4 regions of the Paenibacillus sp. BGI2013 genome follow, and region 2 is predicted to be linked to each of the others. Evidence: riboswitches for the same ligand, from Rfam matches in the RefSeq annotation. Region 2 holds a riboswitch; each other region holds the start of a gene.
The links. Region 2 has a riboswitch for cyclic di-AMP ahead of CXK86_RS16395 (hypothetical protein). Riboswitches for the same ligand answer to the same signal wherever they lie in the genome.
Positions count from the first base shown of each region.

Region 1: linked by a shared signal. The riboswitch ahead of CXK86_RS29370 (resuscitation-promoting factor) and the one ahead of CXK86_RS16395 (hypothetical protein) in region 2 are both predicted to bind cyclic di-AMP.
Region 3: linked by a shared signal. The riboswitch ahead of CXK86_RS31225 (C40 family peptidase) and the one ahead of CXK86_RS16395 (hypothetical protein) in region 2 are both predicted to bind cyclic di-AMP.
Region 4: linked by a shared signal. The riboswitch ahead of CXK86_RS02150 (C40 family peptidase) and the one ahead of CXK86_RS16395 (hypothetical protein) in region 2 are both predicted to bind cyclic di-AMP.

Region 1 is NZ_PJFA01000020.1:15,259-18,915, forward strand. Features, by position in the region: gene CXK86_RS29365 (TatD family hydrolase) at 1-588, shown strand, start outside; cyclic di-AMP (ydaO/yuaA leader) riboswitch at 830-1,083, shown strand; gene CXK86_RS29370 (resuscitation-promoting factor) at 1,357-2,541, shown strand; gene rnmV (ribonuclease M5) at 2,697-3,242, shown strand; gene rsmA (16S rRNA (adenine(1518)-N(6)/adenine(1519)-N(6))-dimethyltransferase RsmA) at 3,247-3,657, shown strand, end outside.
Region 2 is NZ_PJFA01000006.1:101,826-105,482, forward strand. Features, by position in the region: gene CXK86_RS16385 (Nramp family divalent metal transporter) at 1-428, shown strand, start outside; gene CXK86_RS16390 (HAD family hydrolase) at 533-1,216, opposite strand; gene CXK86_RS16395 (hypothetical protein) at 1,598-1,993, opposite strand; cyclic di-AMP (ydaO/yuaA leader) riboswitch at 2,112-2,287, opposite strand; gene CXK86_RS16400 (glutathione peroxidase) at 2,660-3,139, shown strand; tRNA gene CXK86_RS16405 (tRNA-Leu) at 3,287-3,369, opposite strand.
Region 3 is NZ_PJFA01000026.1:17,395-21,051, reverse strand. Features, by position in the region: gene CXK86_RS31235 (M1 family metallopeptidase) at 1-379, shown strand, start outside; gene CXK86_RS31230 (hypothetical protein) at 390-1,241, shown strand; cyclic di-AMP (ydaO/yuaA leader) riboswitch at 1,487-1,624, shown strand; gene CXK86_RS31225 (C40 family peptidase) at 1,628-2,098, shown strand; gene CXK86_RS31220 (GNAT family N-acetyltransferase) at 2,454-2,948, shown strand; gene CXK86_RS31215 (c-type cytochrome) at 3,099-3,455, shown strand; gene rbsK (ribokinase) at 3,530-3,657, opposite strand, start outside.
Region 4 is NZ_PJFA01000001.1:471,120-474,776, forward strand. Features, by position in the region: gene CXK86_RS02130 (xanthine phosphoribosyltransferase) at 1-291, shown strand, start outside; gene CXK86_RS02135 (hypothetical protein) at 389-718, shown strand; gene CXK86_RS02140 (hypothetical protein) at 838-1,056, shown strand; gene CXK86_RS02145 (carboxymuconolactone decarboxylase family protein) at 1,198-1,527, shown strand; gene CXK86_RS02150 (C40 family peptidase) at 1,601-2,065, opposite strand; cyclic di-AMP (ydaO/yuaA leader) riboswitch at 2,071-2,202, opposite strand; gene pelA (pectate lyase) at 2,621-3,583, shown strand.

The DNA of each region.
Region 1 (3,657 bases), on a different contig from region 2:
GGGTGGCATCCCGTAGATGCGATCACAATGCAGGAGGGCGATTTGGAGTGGATTGCATCTTTATGCAAGCATGAAAAAGTGGTTGCGATCGGTGAGATTGGATTGGATTATCACTGGGATACTTCACCAAAAGAGATACAGCATCGCGTATTACGACAACAAATTGCTTTGGCGCGTGAAGTGAACATGCCAATTGTCATCCATAATCGGGATGCACATGAGGATATCATAAGAATTTTGCGTGAAGAGAAGGCGGGCGAAGTTGGTGGTGTGATGCACTCGTTCTCGGGCAGTTGGGAAACAGCAAAAAGTTGTCTCGATATGGGCTTCCATCTCTCCTTCGGAGGACCGATCACATTCAAAAATGCAAAGCAGCCCAAAGAGGTGCTGGAGAAGGTTCCTATGGACCGGTTTTTCATTGAAACAGATGCTCCATATTTGACACCTCACCCTTATCGTGGGAAGCGAAATGAGACAGCGCATGTACGTCTGGTTGCAGAGGCAGCTGCGGAAATTAAAGGCATTTCGGTGGAGGAAATTGCTGCAATAACAACCAAAAATGCCATGGAACGATTTGGGATTCGGTAAAAAAACGAGCAAATGAGGTGAAAAAGGCAGGTAAGCGGAGGTAATTTGCCCTTTGATCCAAATAAATCAAGAATATTACAATATTTTAACCAAATATTCAGAAAAACGTACTTGATCAACGCTTTACAACATGCATCAAAACAGGATATCATCTTTTCAGTGAATTGTTGTGCGGAAAATTGGACAGATGTTCGGGGGATGAACAAAGGGACACTTTCCGATGAAACAACATTACTTTCATGAATCAGTCTCGCTGAGTCTCCGTTATCGGAGAGCGGGGGAACCAATAGGGCTTAAACATCGGTGTATTTGGCCGATGCGCAACGTTCGCTGACCCAAAAGCAGCGAAGGGAACTGCGAAGCCGTATTTGATTTCTTCTTTGGGTCTCGGGGTGAATTCAAGGGCGTCCGCCATGAGCGGGTGACCCAAGATAGGGCGGCTCTCTTTCGCCCGAACCCGACAGCTAACCTCGCAAGCGGAAAAAGAGAGGCAACCTCGTGCATGAATTTCCGATATTCAGAATCATTCGGAAGCCACGAAAGAGTTCCTCTTACACTCTTTCTTTGGCTTTTTTGTTTTTGAATAAAAGAAATATTGTCATCATACGGTAGGTATTCAGGAGGATGACATCATGTTGCGAAGATTGATTCATGGTGCAGAACCGGATTATGTTGGTCCAATCTGTGTTCTGTAGAAAATTTGGTATAGTCACGTCAAAGACATCATGCATTACTTTAGACGGCGAGGCTATGAAGGAGGACGGAGAAGTGGGCACATTCCAACCAGAAGAGACCCATGAGTCACGATCATCCAGTAAGTCTTTCGCGTTGCGGTGGAAGCATGAGAACATGCGTCAAATGGCATTGATCGCGATTTTCTCAATTGCGCTTACAATCATGATCTTGTTAGTCGTTTACGGTCAGGCCGGGAAACAAATTTCACTGGTTATTGATGGCAAAGCTCAGGTGGTAGAGACTCGTACAGGAATGCTTCAGGAAATGCTGGAGGAGCAGTCGATCACAGTCAGCCCTCACGATAAGGTATCCATGTCCATGAATGGGGCGATTACAGATGGAGACCGAATCGTTATTGAGCGGGCCGTTCCAGTTAACATTACGGCAGACGGAGACACCAAGACTCTGTATACAACCGATTCATCGGTAGAAGATGCAATTCAAAAATCAGGTATTCAAGTTGAAAGTAATGATAAAGTGTATCCGGCGCTTGGAACTGCGATCAAAGCGGAGATGAAGATCCGTGTAGTGCGCGTAACAAAGCGTACAGTGGAAGTAGAGCAACCGATCGCTTACAAAGTCATTAAAACGGCTGACCCTAGCTTGTACAAAGGGGATAACCGAGTCGTTGTGAACGGCAAAGAAGGCACAATTGTACAGCATATCGAAAAGGTATTTCAGGATGGAGAATTGGTCTCCAAAAAAATGGTCGGCAAATCTGTCGCGAATAATCGTGTAGATAAAGTGATCGCTGTCGGCACCAAAGCAAAACCGGTCGTGAAAGAACCTGAGATTCAGACCGTATCGGCTCAAACGTCAACAACCAAAAAGGCTACAACAACGAACTCGAAGAAAACATCTGCCTCGGGCAGCAAAGTGATTACCGTATCCGGGACTTCTTTTAAATACTCCAAAGTACTTAAAAATGTATCCATGACTGCCTACTCTTCCGAAGAGCCTGGCATTGGAACTAAAACAGCTTCCGGTACTCGTGTAACGGAAGGGCGCACCATTGCGGTTGATCCCAAAGTCATTCCAATTGGCTGGTGGGTATATATCGAAGGTCTGGGATTCCGTCGTGCGGAAGATACAGGCGGTGCCATTAAAGGCAACAAAATTGATGTGTATTATGACAGTGTGAAGCATGCCCTGAATTTTGGACGTAAGAAAGGCAAGACGGTCTACGTGATCGGTCCGGTGAAGCCGGAAGCGAACTAAAATCGTTTTACTTTGAAATGGGAATGCTATAAAATAGTTGCATGAATGATTCATGCGGAATATGCGGCGGAGGAGTCTGAATTCAGTCTCCCCCGCCGTTTGGCAGAGAAGAGGATATTCCTCTTCTTTTTGCGTTAGAAAGGAAGAAATGGAACATGATAAAAGAAGTCATTGTGGTGGAAGGCCGTGACGATACGGTAGCTATCCGTCGGGCCGTGGAAGCCGATACCATAGAAACAGGTGGATCAGCCATCAACCAACGCATTCTGAAGCGGATTGCGCTTGCTCAGGAGAGACGGGGAGTCATTGTACTGACAGATCCGGATCATGCTGGCGAACGCATTCGTAAAATCATTGCGAACAAGGTGCCTGGCTGCAAACATGCCTTCATTCCGGAAGCCGATGCAACGCGCAAAGGGGACATTGGGGTGGAGAATGCCTCACCAGAGGCGATCCGTCATGCTCTGGCGCGCGTACATACTTCATACGAAGGTGCTCCGAGCCTGATCGATTGGGAGGACCTGATCGCGGCAGGACTTATTGTGCATCCGCAGGCTGCTGCACGTCGTATGGAGATGGGCAATCTGCTGGGCATCGGTTATTGTAACGGTAAGCAGTTCCACAAACGTCTCAGTGTATTTCAGATTACACGGGAAGAATTCTCTACAGCATTAGCGCAAATTGAACGTGAAGGATTGTGAGCATATGAAGAACATGGAAGAGACGATTGAAATTGCAACGCCCAAGCGTACGAAAGAGATTATTCAAAGACACGGATTCTCATTTAAGAAAAGTCTGGGTCAGAACTTTCTGATCGATCAAAATATACTGAACAAAATCGTTAATGCAGCCGATCTGGACGAGTCTAAGGGCGCACTGGAGATCGGGCCGGGTATTGGAGCCCTCACGGAGCGACTGGCTCGGGTAGCCGGTCCCGTCACAGCCGTAGAGATTGACCAGCGCTTGATCCCAATCCTGGGAGAAGTGATGCAGCCTTATTCGAATGTACGTGTTCATCATGGGGATGTGTTGAAGCTTGATCTGGCTGAGTTGTTTAATACGGATTTTGCATCCGTGGACAAAGTCAGTGTCGTAGCTAACCTGCCTTATTATGTA
Region 2 (3,657 bases):
TGCTGACACCTCTATTGGGTACTACGGTCGCAAGTATCCTGTTCGGTGTGGCGCTGTTAGCATCAGGTCAGAACTCTACCCTTACAGGTACACTCGCTGGGCAGATCGTTATGGAAGGTTTCCTGAACATTCGAATTCCGGCTTGGCTACGCAGACTGGTCACACGTCTGATCGCCATCATCCCGGCGGTAATTGTGACAGCCATTGCAGGAGAACATGGCACAGAAGAACTGCTCATTTTGAGCCAGGTCGTGCTGTCGCTTCAATTGCCCTTTGCTGTAATTCCCCTGGTGATGTTCACAAGTGATAAAAAAAGCATGGGTGCATTCGCCAACAAATTGTGGCTCAAAATCATCTCATGGGTCATTGCCGCGATTATCGTTGTGCTGAATGTATATCTGATCATTCAGACGATCCGGTTGTTCTAATCTCATTTTAATTGGCTAAATACTAAAAAGGCTGATCAACTCCGGTATTTTATACCCAGTTGATCAGCCTTTATTGTTGCAATCCAATAAACAACCATCTGAATCTAATCCTGATTTGGCATCAGTAACGGCAAGAGTTGATCCAATGATTCAACAGTCCAATCCGCACGTTTGTCATCCGATAGATCTGGCTGGAATCTTCCGTAACCCTGCATAATTCGAATCGTACGCATGCCCAGATTCCGAGCAGGTATAATGTCGTTATCGATCCGATCTCCGATCATGACGGCTTCCTCCGGTTCACAACCTGCCTGCTTCAAGGCCACAGCGTATAACTCAGGGTCTGGCTTGGACACTCCTTCTTCAGCTGAACATGCCAGAACATCAACATACTTCCGCAAGCCGTAACTCTCCAGTCTCTCTTCCGTTCCAGGACTCTGATTGGCAATAATGCCAATGCGATAATGCCGTGACAACTGCTGAAGAACAAAATCTGCTGAAGGAAAAGGACGTTCAAGATCTTTTTGAAACTTCAGCTTGTCCTGAATCTGTTTTTGATGCCCCTCGTCTTCAACAAATGTGCGAATCGCCACTCTCATAGGCCATTGCTCATATTTTCGGTAACAGCTCGCGAACAGTTCGCGTACCGCCTCAATTGTCACCGGATACCCCAAAGCACAAGCTTCACGGACAAACTGTCCGATAATATCATCAACCGGCTCCCATTCATCCACCAGCGTATCTCCAACATCAAAAAACAACCATTTCAATCCACCTACATCCGGCACGCCAATTCCTCCTTGTAAGCCACAGGTGATTCCTGATCCTAATCGAGTTCAAAAAGTCTGGTTTTCAGTACCAAGAAGATGGAATGAAGCTAGAAATGGAGTAGCGGAGCGTAGGGAAAACTACGTGAGCCACGGACATTTCGGCTGAATTTCATATTCGATGCTGATGATGCCGTTAGGCATCCTTCGTAATCAAAAGCGGACTTTTTGAACAACCTATAGAAACCATAAAAAAGAAGACTCACCATCCTGCATGAGTCTCCTCAAACTTCCGTTTATCGATGAATCAATTTCATAATACCTTGAGTGAATTCTGAAATTGATTCTAATACATTCAATTATAACAGGCACCTTACACCTGAGCAATCAGAAGCTATGGCATTAACCATTGAGGAGAAAGCCAACTTCCCCATTGAGCGAATATACAATCCGGTCTGCGCCCATGCCCCGATAGATGCCCTTAGGATGACTCTGCTCCGTAATGACGCACAGGGATTTCGATGTCCATGAACGGCAGATCTGTAAATAACGACAGGTCAGATTCAGACTGTTCTCGAAAATAAACACGTTGCCTACGCTGCCCTGCGGCAAAAACCATTTTTGAGCTGCAGCCGTATTCATGCGAATGACATGTTCTACTCCGATTCTACGGAGTCTTCGCTCTTCCCCTGCACTGTTGGTTAGAACGGCAAACGGCATTTTTTTGTACATCAGCAATTTGATAAATTTGCGTCCTGCTTCATTTGGAGCAGTCACTAAGACCATCTCAGTATCCATCATTCGTTCCTCCCTTGGCGTGAAAAGACAACAAAAAAGAAGCGTGGGGGACCAAGGCCTCCCGAACGCTTCTTAAATAACCCATGGCGAAAACACCATGAACCAGCGTACGGCTTGTTGCCTCTCCCTTTAACGCTTACGAGGTTAGCTGACGGATTCGGGCGCGAGAGTCGCCCTATTTCCGGCTGTCACCGGAAAATTCACCCCATGAATGCCCACTGTCCTGGACAGCGCATTCCGTTGGTTCCCCCGTTTTCCACTCATCAATGAATGGAAACTCAGCGATTAAAACATCGTTCGTATATCTTAAGGATAAGATCGAGCGATATTATCGTTTGTTTCGTTTTTCAAGTACATTTTAGTTTAAATTGAAATTACGTTATGAATCATACACCCATGCCATGTCGGTGTAAAGTCCGCCCAGATCACCAAATCGGCAGATTTTTGCCAATTCCTATCCATAATAACGCTTACAACAAAGTTATACTCTATCTATCTCTTCAAGGCTATCTAATTCTCACTCTGGCGTAAATCACTTCGCAATTCATTCACGTATTCTGCACAACTTGCCTGTTTTGATTCTTTTAACACCATATTAGTTTTGCAATATTTAATTGCAACCAATATAATAGAAGATATAAGAGTAAATAAATGGAGGCGATTTAGATGACAGTCTACGATTACAAAGTGAATACCCTTCGCGGTCAAGAAGTTGAAATGTCCGACTACCGTGACAAAGTGCTCCTGATTGTGAATACGGCAAGCTCATGCGGCCTTACCCCTCAATTCAAAGGTCTGCAAGAATTGCAAGACAAATTTCAAGATGCTCCATTTGAAGTGCTTGGTTTCCCAAGCAACCAGTTTGCACAGGAAAAAGGATCTTCCGACGATATTGCCGAGTTCTGTCAGATGAATTATGGCGTGAGCTTCCCCATGTTTGAGAAAATTGATGTGAACGGCTCAAGCGCTCACCCTCTTTTCCAACACCTGAGCACAGAAGCTCCTGGCCTGCTCGGCTCCAAAGCAATCAAATGGAATTTCACCAAATTCCTCGTGGATCAGAACGGACAGGTCATTAAACGTTATGCTCCCAAAACAACACCGGACAAGATTGAAGAAGATATCAAGAATTTGCTGCAAAAATAATACACAGGCCACCCGTAGCCGGAAGGTAGAGCAACATTCCTCCGGTAATGGATGGCCTTTTTTCAACCCAGATGTCATACTGTTCGAAAAAGACAAAAAAAAGAAGCTTCCCATTAATGGAAAGCTTCTTTTTAATCGTTCATATGATGCGGTCGAGAGGACTCGAACCTCCACGGGCATACGCCCACTACCCCCTCAAGATAGCGTGTCTGCCATTCCACCACGACCGCATGTCGTAAATAATCGGCAACAGAATTGATTATACCGGGTTCAGAACTAAAAGTAAAGTATTATTTAATACTTCTTTTTCAGCTAGGCATTTTCATCAAAAATCGCATAATCTCGTCATCTTTACCCATGAACTGCATATCATTAGATTTGATCCCCTCTTTTCCGGCTTGAGCCGATCTTGTTGATTCATTTATATATAGTCCTTCCTTATATAGTCCTCCCTGCACTTCGCCACATAAATAACACGATAAGTTATATAAAATAACACAAATATTAAATTCCAGATT
Region 3 (3,657 bases), on a different contig from region 2:
TAGTAACGGGATGGCTGACTTTGCTGTAGAGAAGATTCGTGTTACGCCCGTACAGAAAGACGGTCAAACATTGTACGAGTCATCCGTGACGATCGCAAAAAAAGGTAGTGATTACAGCGCCGTTCCTGTTCGCATTGCTTTTGAAGACGGGCATATCCTCACCAAGCAATGGAATGGCAAAGAAGATCGCATCACGTATAAATTAACTCACACATCCCCCGTATTCTGGGCCATGACCGATCCCCTGTACTCGATCGTGCTGGAGAACCGCCATATGAACAATTTCCTGAAATCCGGACTGGATGAGCAGACGAAGTCCCGCTGGAGCATGAGTGTAACCAAACTAATAGAAGCCATATTCGGAGGTCTGTCATGGTGAGGTGGAAACGGTGAAAGCGAAAATACGTGAAGGCTGGTTTCTCGTCCGTCAGCATATGTTCATTGCCGCACTCTTATTTCTCTATCAACTCATTTGGGGATATTTCTTCTATCGAATGGTACAATCGGCCGTCATCCCACTGCTCCTTCGCTATCCAGATGCTGATGCCGGTGAGCTGAGTACACTTTTGTTCAAAATGGAAAGTCAACTTAACCTGTCTACCCATCCGGAGGTTCATCGTTATCTATGGATTCTCGGGGGCATGCTGCTGGTTCGCATGTTGATCAGCCCCCTCATTCAGGCAGGACTGCTCTACTCACTTCAGCACTTTAATTCTACAGAAGAGCGTATCCCCTTTGTCCGCGGAATCAAAAATCTGTGGAAACCGATGCTACTGCTCCACACCATACGTACATTATTGATACTTCTGCCCGCCTACTGGCTCATACCGAAGCTTTACTCAATTCTCATGGACGGATTTCATTCCCTTCAATTACTTTTGCCTGGTATACCTTATGTTGCTTCCTGGATTGTATATGGTTGGATCATCCACCATGTCATACTCTACATGCAGTTCGGTGTTTCGGCACCAGAAGGAGAAGGCGGGGCTCACGGTACCCTCAAAGCCCTCTGGATTGCACTGCGTCATCTCATCGCCGTAATCGGCATTGCACTCCTGCTGGGCGGAGTACACCTACTCGTCTTTGGGGCATTCACTACAGCCTCATGGTTATTAACGGGACTTACCGGACTTATACTACAACAGACGTATCCACTTGCCAGGTGTCTATTGAGTCTGTGGAAAATATGCAGCCATTTCCGATTATGGCAGTCCAAAATATCCAAAGGTGAGAGCAGATAGTTTAAAAATTGTTACCATCACATGTTAAACTCATGGCCTAATATGTACTTATAAATAGGCAAACCTCAACCTTTCCCCGTCAAAGGTCGAGGTTTTTTTTGCTAAATTTGTTGCTAAACGTTGCCAAAGCCGTACTCCTCTGTTACAATAATCGCAGTGAGTTTTTAGTAACAACTTTGTAATATTTACATTCATATTTGTAACTACTTAAAATTAAATCGTCATTTCTTGATTTCGCAGGTGCATAACTAGCATAGCCAAATTCCTGGCACCTGGGAAGCGGGGGAACCAGTTATGGGTGAATTGATCTTGCTACAGAGGGATCATAGGGGACCTTCAACCGAATCCTTAAGCTAACCTCGCAGGCGTTGGAAGGGGAATATCTCTTGTTCAAGAAGAAATTAACCGCAGCTGTACTTAGCATCACATTCGCTTTATCGCTTGGTGCAGGTAGCGCATTCGCAGATTCAAAGATGGACAAAGTAATTGATTCAGCAATGGGAACTACATATCAAAGTGGAGGAACAACGCTCAACGGCTTTGACTGCTCCGGATTTACACGGTATGTATTCGACAAGTTGGGTATTGATTTGGCACGCCAATCCAGTTCCCAATTCGACATGGGCGATTCCGTATCCCGCATGGAAATGAGAGCTGGCGATCTGGTGTTCTTTAATACAACAGGTAAAGGCGTATCCCATGTAGGAATTTTTGTAGGGGATGGAAAGTTCGCACACTCCTCTTCTTCCAAAGGCGTTACGATCAGTGCATTGAGTGAAAACTATTGGGCCAATCGTTATGTTGGCGCAAAACGGATTATGAGCACGGACGCATATGAATCACTGGCCCTTGACTAGGGACAAGCTGAGCAACATGATGCTGTAACCATTAAACATACTGGAACGAAGCAAGAAGCATAACAGAACCGCCCGGTACATTCTCCGCAGGAATGTATCCGGCGGTTTTTTTGTGCTTCAATCCTTATTCATGTTGCAAGTTATACTCGGGGCATATCCTGCGACATCAACAGGTTCATTTTGCGTTCGTTCGTCCGTGCCCTTATGATGTTTTTACCCATCCCGTTATAATATAAACGAAATTACCGGAACTTTTGTTTCATTTTTTTTCTTGGGAAGGAAGACTTGCTAAATGAACATCACTTTTGTAGAGTGGACAAAGAGTTCTGTTTCAAGGAAAGGAGCATGCAGGTGTATGAAGGAAACCCCTGTGACGTTTCACGTTGTACCCATGCGAGAAGAACATGCGGAGCTTATCTGCAGTTGGCAGTATGATCCGCCTTACAATATCTACAGCTGGCTCCCCTGGGAGCAGATGAAAGCTCTGGAAGTGGAATTCGGAGATGCACAGCTGCGGCAGGAGCAATATGCGAGCGTCCTGGATCAGAACGATCGTATATGTGGGTTTGCTCAATACTTCCCACTTCAAGGGGTAACCCGGATTGGCCTTGGCATGCATCCAGAGCTGTGTGGTCAGGGTCAAGGGACAGCTTTTGTCACTGCCATTGTACAGGAAGCCATTCGCCGAAATCCCACGAATGAGATTGATCTGGAAGTACTCACTTGGAATGCTCGTGCCATTCAAGTCTATCTGAAGAGTGGATTTGTCACCCATGATACATACGAACGGCAGACCCCAACCGGCTTGAAGCCCTTTCACTGTATGGTTTATGAAGGGCCTCGCGGTTAGAATCCATTGCAAAACAACCAAATTTGCCCCTTGTTATGTGATTAGTTCAAAAAATTCCCACAAAATGCTATGATGTCAGTACAGGTTCCGTTATAATGATATGGATAGTTTCAGGTTAGATGATCTTTCATTCTGGAGGGGACATAAGGGATGCACAAATGGATCATGAGCGGAGTATTTTTTGCAGCATGCGCTTTAGCTATTGTTTTAATGTTTACGCTTCCAGGGAAAGAAGAAGTGGCTGAAGAAGCCAAGCCAACCATGCCGGAAGTAACATTGGATGCCGGACAGGCTGAAGCACTGGTCAAAGCCAATTGTATCTCCTGTCACGGGGATCAGCTTCAAGGTGGCGTAGGACCTGCTCTGGCTAACATCGGCAGCCAGGATGATCTGGAGAAGATCTATTCTACGATTGTCAAAGGTAAAGGTGGTATGCCTTCCTTCAAGGGCAAACTGCAGGACGAAGAGATTGCAAATATCGCCATGTGGCTGTCAGAGAAGAAATAATCTCTGCACACGCATAACAAAGAGGCGCTTAATCCCCTTTTCGGAGAATAAGAGCCTCTTTGTTATATCAATTATTAAGCCTCTGCGGCATGCTCAGCCAAAAAGGCCTCAACTTCACGTGCGGACGGCATCCCGGACTGGGCGCCGAGCTTTGTCACGGATAACGCGGCCGCACCCATGGCGAAGCCTACGGCCGCGTCCA
Region 4 (3,657 bases), on a different contig from region 2:
TCCTTTACCAAAGGAATTGTAACTGACATTATGGTATCCCGCGAGTTCATTCATGAGAATGACCGCATTTTGTTCATTGATGATATCATTGCCAATGGAGATGCCGCTCGTGGCGTCATCAAAATTATCGAGCGTTCTGGCGCGGAACTCGTCGGATTCGGCGTTGTGGTCGAGAAAAGTTTCCAGGCAGGGGCACGCACGATTCGTGAACAGGGTATTCCGGTGGAAGCCTTGGTACGCATTCGTTCCCTGAACGATGGTACGGTACAATTTGACGATAACGAAATGTGACATTTTAAAGGAATAGGGCCTATTTTTTGAACTATGCCTTTGCATGACCGCCGATTTCATTTATAATGGGGTTATGTTAGGGAGAGGAGGCAACACCATGGGGAACCAACCGGCAACAGAACAATTTTTTAATGATAAGCTGGCGGAATCGAAAGTTCATTTTGAACGTGCCCTGGATTGTAAACATACGGAATTCGATGACCTTTATCCCTATATGATTGAACATCCTCAATTTTTCTGGTACAAACGCTATGTTGCCTGGTCAGAATTACTGACGATTGTAGGCTTGTGCGAAGAGTTGTCCTTCTCTTGGAAAGAACAATTTACACCGCATCAAGTGGAGTACCTTGAAGAACGTGTGATGTCCGCCAAAGTGCTTGATTTTTGGTTCGAGAAGAACGACAGCAAAGAGCACGCGCAGCGGTAACTTTCAGTCGGGACATAATTTCGAATGACATGACAGTCCAATACAGTCACGTGAGACCTAAATGACTTTTCATTTAGGTCTCTTTTTGTAAATAAATTTGAAATATAGGAGCCATGAAGATGATTAGTGATACAGAATTGGACGCCCTGCGTCTGTCAGGTGAGAAAGTTAGAGTCGTACGGGACGAGCTGGAATCGAACGACGTGAAAGGGATTGTGGTTGCCTGGGATGGCGAGCAGGTACTTATCCGTCGTCAGAATCGACGTGTCGTTAAGCTGGACCGAGGTTACAGCTATCAGCTGTTCAGCGAGCCGCGCCAGAGTCCACTTAGTGAGTAACAGCTTATAATTATGGCAGAGCCATGCGCGTTAAATGTTTGGAATTACCATGATTTCTTGGCATAAATGACTCACTCGGGAGAGAAGATAGGTACAGTGAGGAAGATCTGTAACTATAGCCGAGAGGGTGTGCTACAAGCCATGACATTGATGAATGATAAAGTTCATGCCTACAAGGATCAGATTGGAGCATTAAGCGATGTACTGCCAGGTGTGGTGAAGTCGTATCATGAGTTTACCGGAGAATGTTTCCAACCTGGCGTGATTGATGCGAAGACAAAACAGCTAATTGCGCTTGGCATTGGATTATTCGCCAACAATGAGGTATGTACTTTCTACCATGTAGAAGAAGCCCGGGCCAAGGGAGCAACAGATCAGGAGATTATGGAGACCGTTGCGGTGGCCGGAGCTGTTGGAGGAGGACATGCCCTGTCTCAGGGTGCGATGCGAGTGCAGAAGGCGCTGCATTAGTAAGCAATGCAACATTCATTTTTAAGTGCAAAAAAGGCATCCGGTTAATAACCGATGCCTTTTTGTATGTGAATCACATTTTACCTAACATTTTATCATACATAAACTGTCCAGTTACCCGACGTGCTGTTACATAACGATCATTGAAGTATGGATTCGATAACTTCGTGATGCTTACACCTTTACTGCTGGAGGCATGAGCGAATTGTCCGCCGCCGATATATACACCTGTATGTGAAATGCCTTTGCCTGTTGTATTAAAGAACACCAGATCACCTGTCCGAACATTGCTCTTGGATACGGGAGTACCTGCTTTGGCTTGCTGCTGCGAAGTACGTGGCAATTCAATGCTGTATTTGTTGAAAAGATATCTCATAAAACCAGAACAGTCGAAGCCGGCTACAGTTGTGCCACCCCATTTGTAAGGAATACCTGTCATGTTGTTCACTACGGAGTTGATACTGCTTGCCTCTGTGCTTGTTGCCCCGGATGTAAATAATACAGCTGCTCCAAAAATGGAGATAATCAGTTTTTTCAAAATCAATGTTCTCCCTTCGATGCCTACGGAGTTAGCTAAGGGTTCGGTAGAAGGTTCCCTATATTTCCTATGTATAAGAATAATTCACCCAAATTGGTTCCCCCGTTTTCAAACATGAAACTCGGCAATGAATAATTAAGTTTTTGTAACTATTTGAAACTATATTGCATAAATGCGTAATTGTCAAACCCATTTAAAACCCTTCGTAATACCTCAATGTTAGCGGAATTAAGGTTTTTATATGAAAGAAGGGATCAAGTTTGGATATCATTCATGACAAAAACGTCATTATTGGTTCGCTTAAGACGAATTTGGATAAATAAATAGGTTTGTCATGAGTTAAAAGAACTATCCCGTTATGTAGAATTAGAGAGATTATATTCATTAAGTTGCATATATTGACAAAAATCGATTTTTTGCATATTATCTGATTATCCAATCCACATATTGGATTAAAATTGATTTTATTATGCGATAAATACAAATAAAGGAGGTTTGGGGCGTATATCATACGTAAAGTAGAAGTGGAAGATTTATAAAAACGAACATAGGAGAGTGTTACATTTGAAAGCGAAGAAAATAATTACTTTTGTCCTGGCATGTACGATGGTGTTCTCAGTAGTTGGAATGGCAGTTCTCCCTGTAGGGACGGTATCTGCTGCAGATGCGTCGGGTACTACAGCGAGTATTTCTGATATTTTGAAGAACCAGCTGCCGGATGGAGGTTGGAGAAAAGATTATAAACAGACAAGTGGAGAGTGGGCAAAGTCCACGATAGACAACAAGGCTACATACTCAGAAATTAGAAGATTGGCGAAGGAATTTAAAAAGACGAATGATCCGCGTTACTCCACAGCTGCAATCAAAGGAATTAACTTTTTGATCAACATGCAGTATTCAAACGGCGGGTGGCCACAAGTTTACCAAAGCTCCGGATACCACAAGCACATCACTTACAATGATGATGCCATGATTAATGTAATGATCATGCTGGATGAAGTAGCAGCACGCAAAGGTGATTTCTCATTTATCGACAGCACACTTGCTAACCGCAGTAAAAATTCAGTTGCCAAAGGTGTGGAGGCGATTCTGAATACACAGGTCGTTTCAGGTGGTAAGCTGACAGCATGGGGACAACAACATGATTCCAGCTCTCTTAAACCAGCGAGCGCAAGAATCTACGAAGTGCCATCACTGACAGCTGGAGAGAGTGTAACGATTGTTAAATTTCTGAAAACCAGACCTGCTAACGCTAAAATTACCGCATCCATTAAAGGAGCGGAGGCTTGGTTTAACAAAGTGAAAATTACGGGTTACAAGTATGAAAGAGCTAATGGAGATAGTAAAATTATCGCTGATTCCAAAGCTGCACCAATTTGGGCACGCTTCTATGAGATCGGAACGGATAAACCAATCTTTATTGGTCGTGACGGGGTAGTTAAATACAAATTAAGTGATATTGATAAAGAAAGAAGAGGCGGTTATGCATGGTATGGCAACTGGCCTTCCAAGCTGTAATTTGTAGTATGCTTCCGTTTTAATGAACCAAACTATTAGCAGCAGTTAAAGGTAAAGCCCGAATCGACATGGAC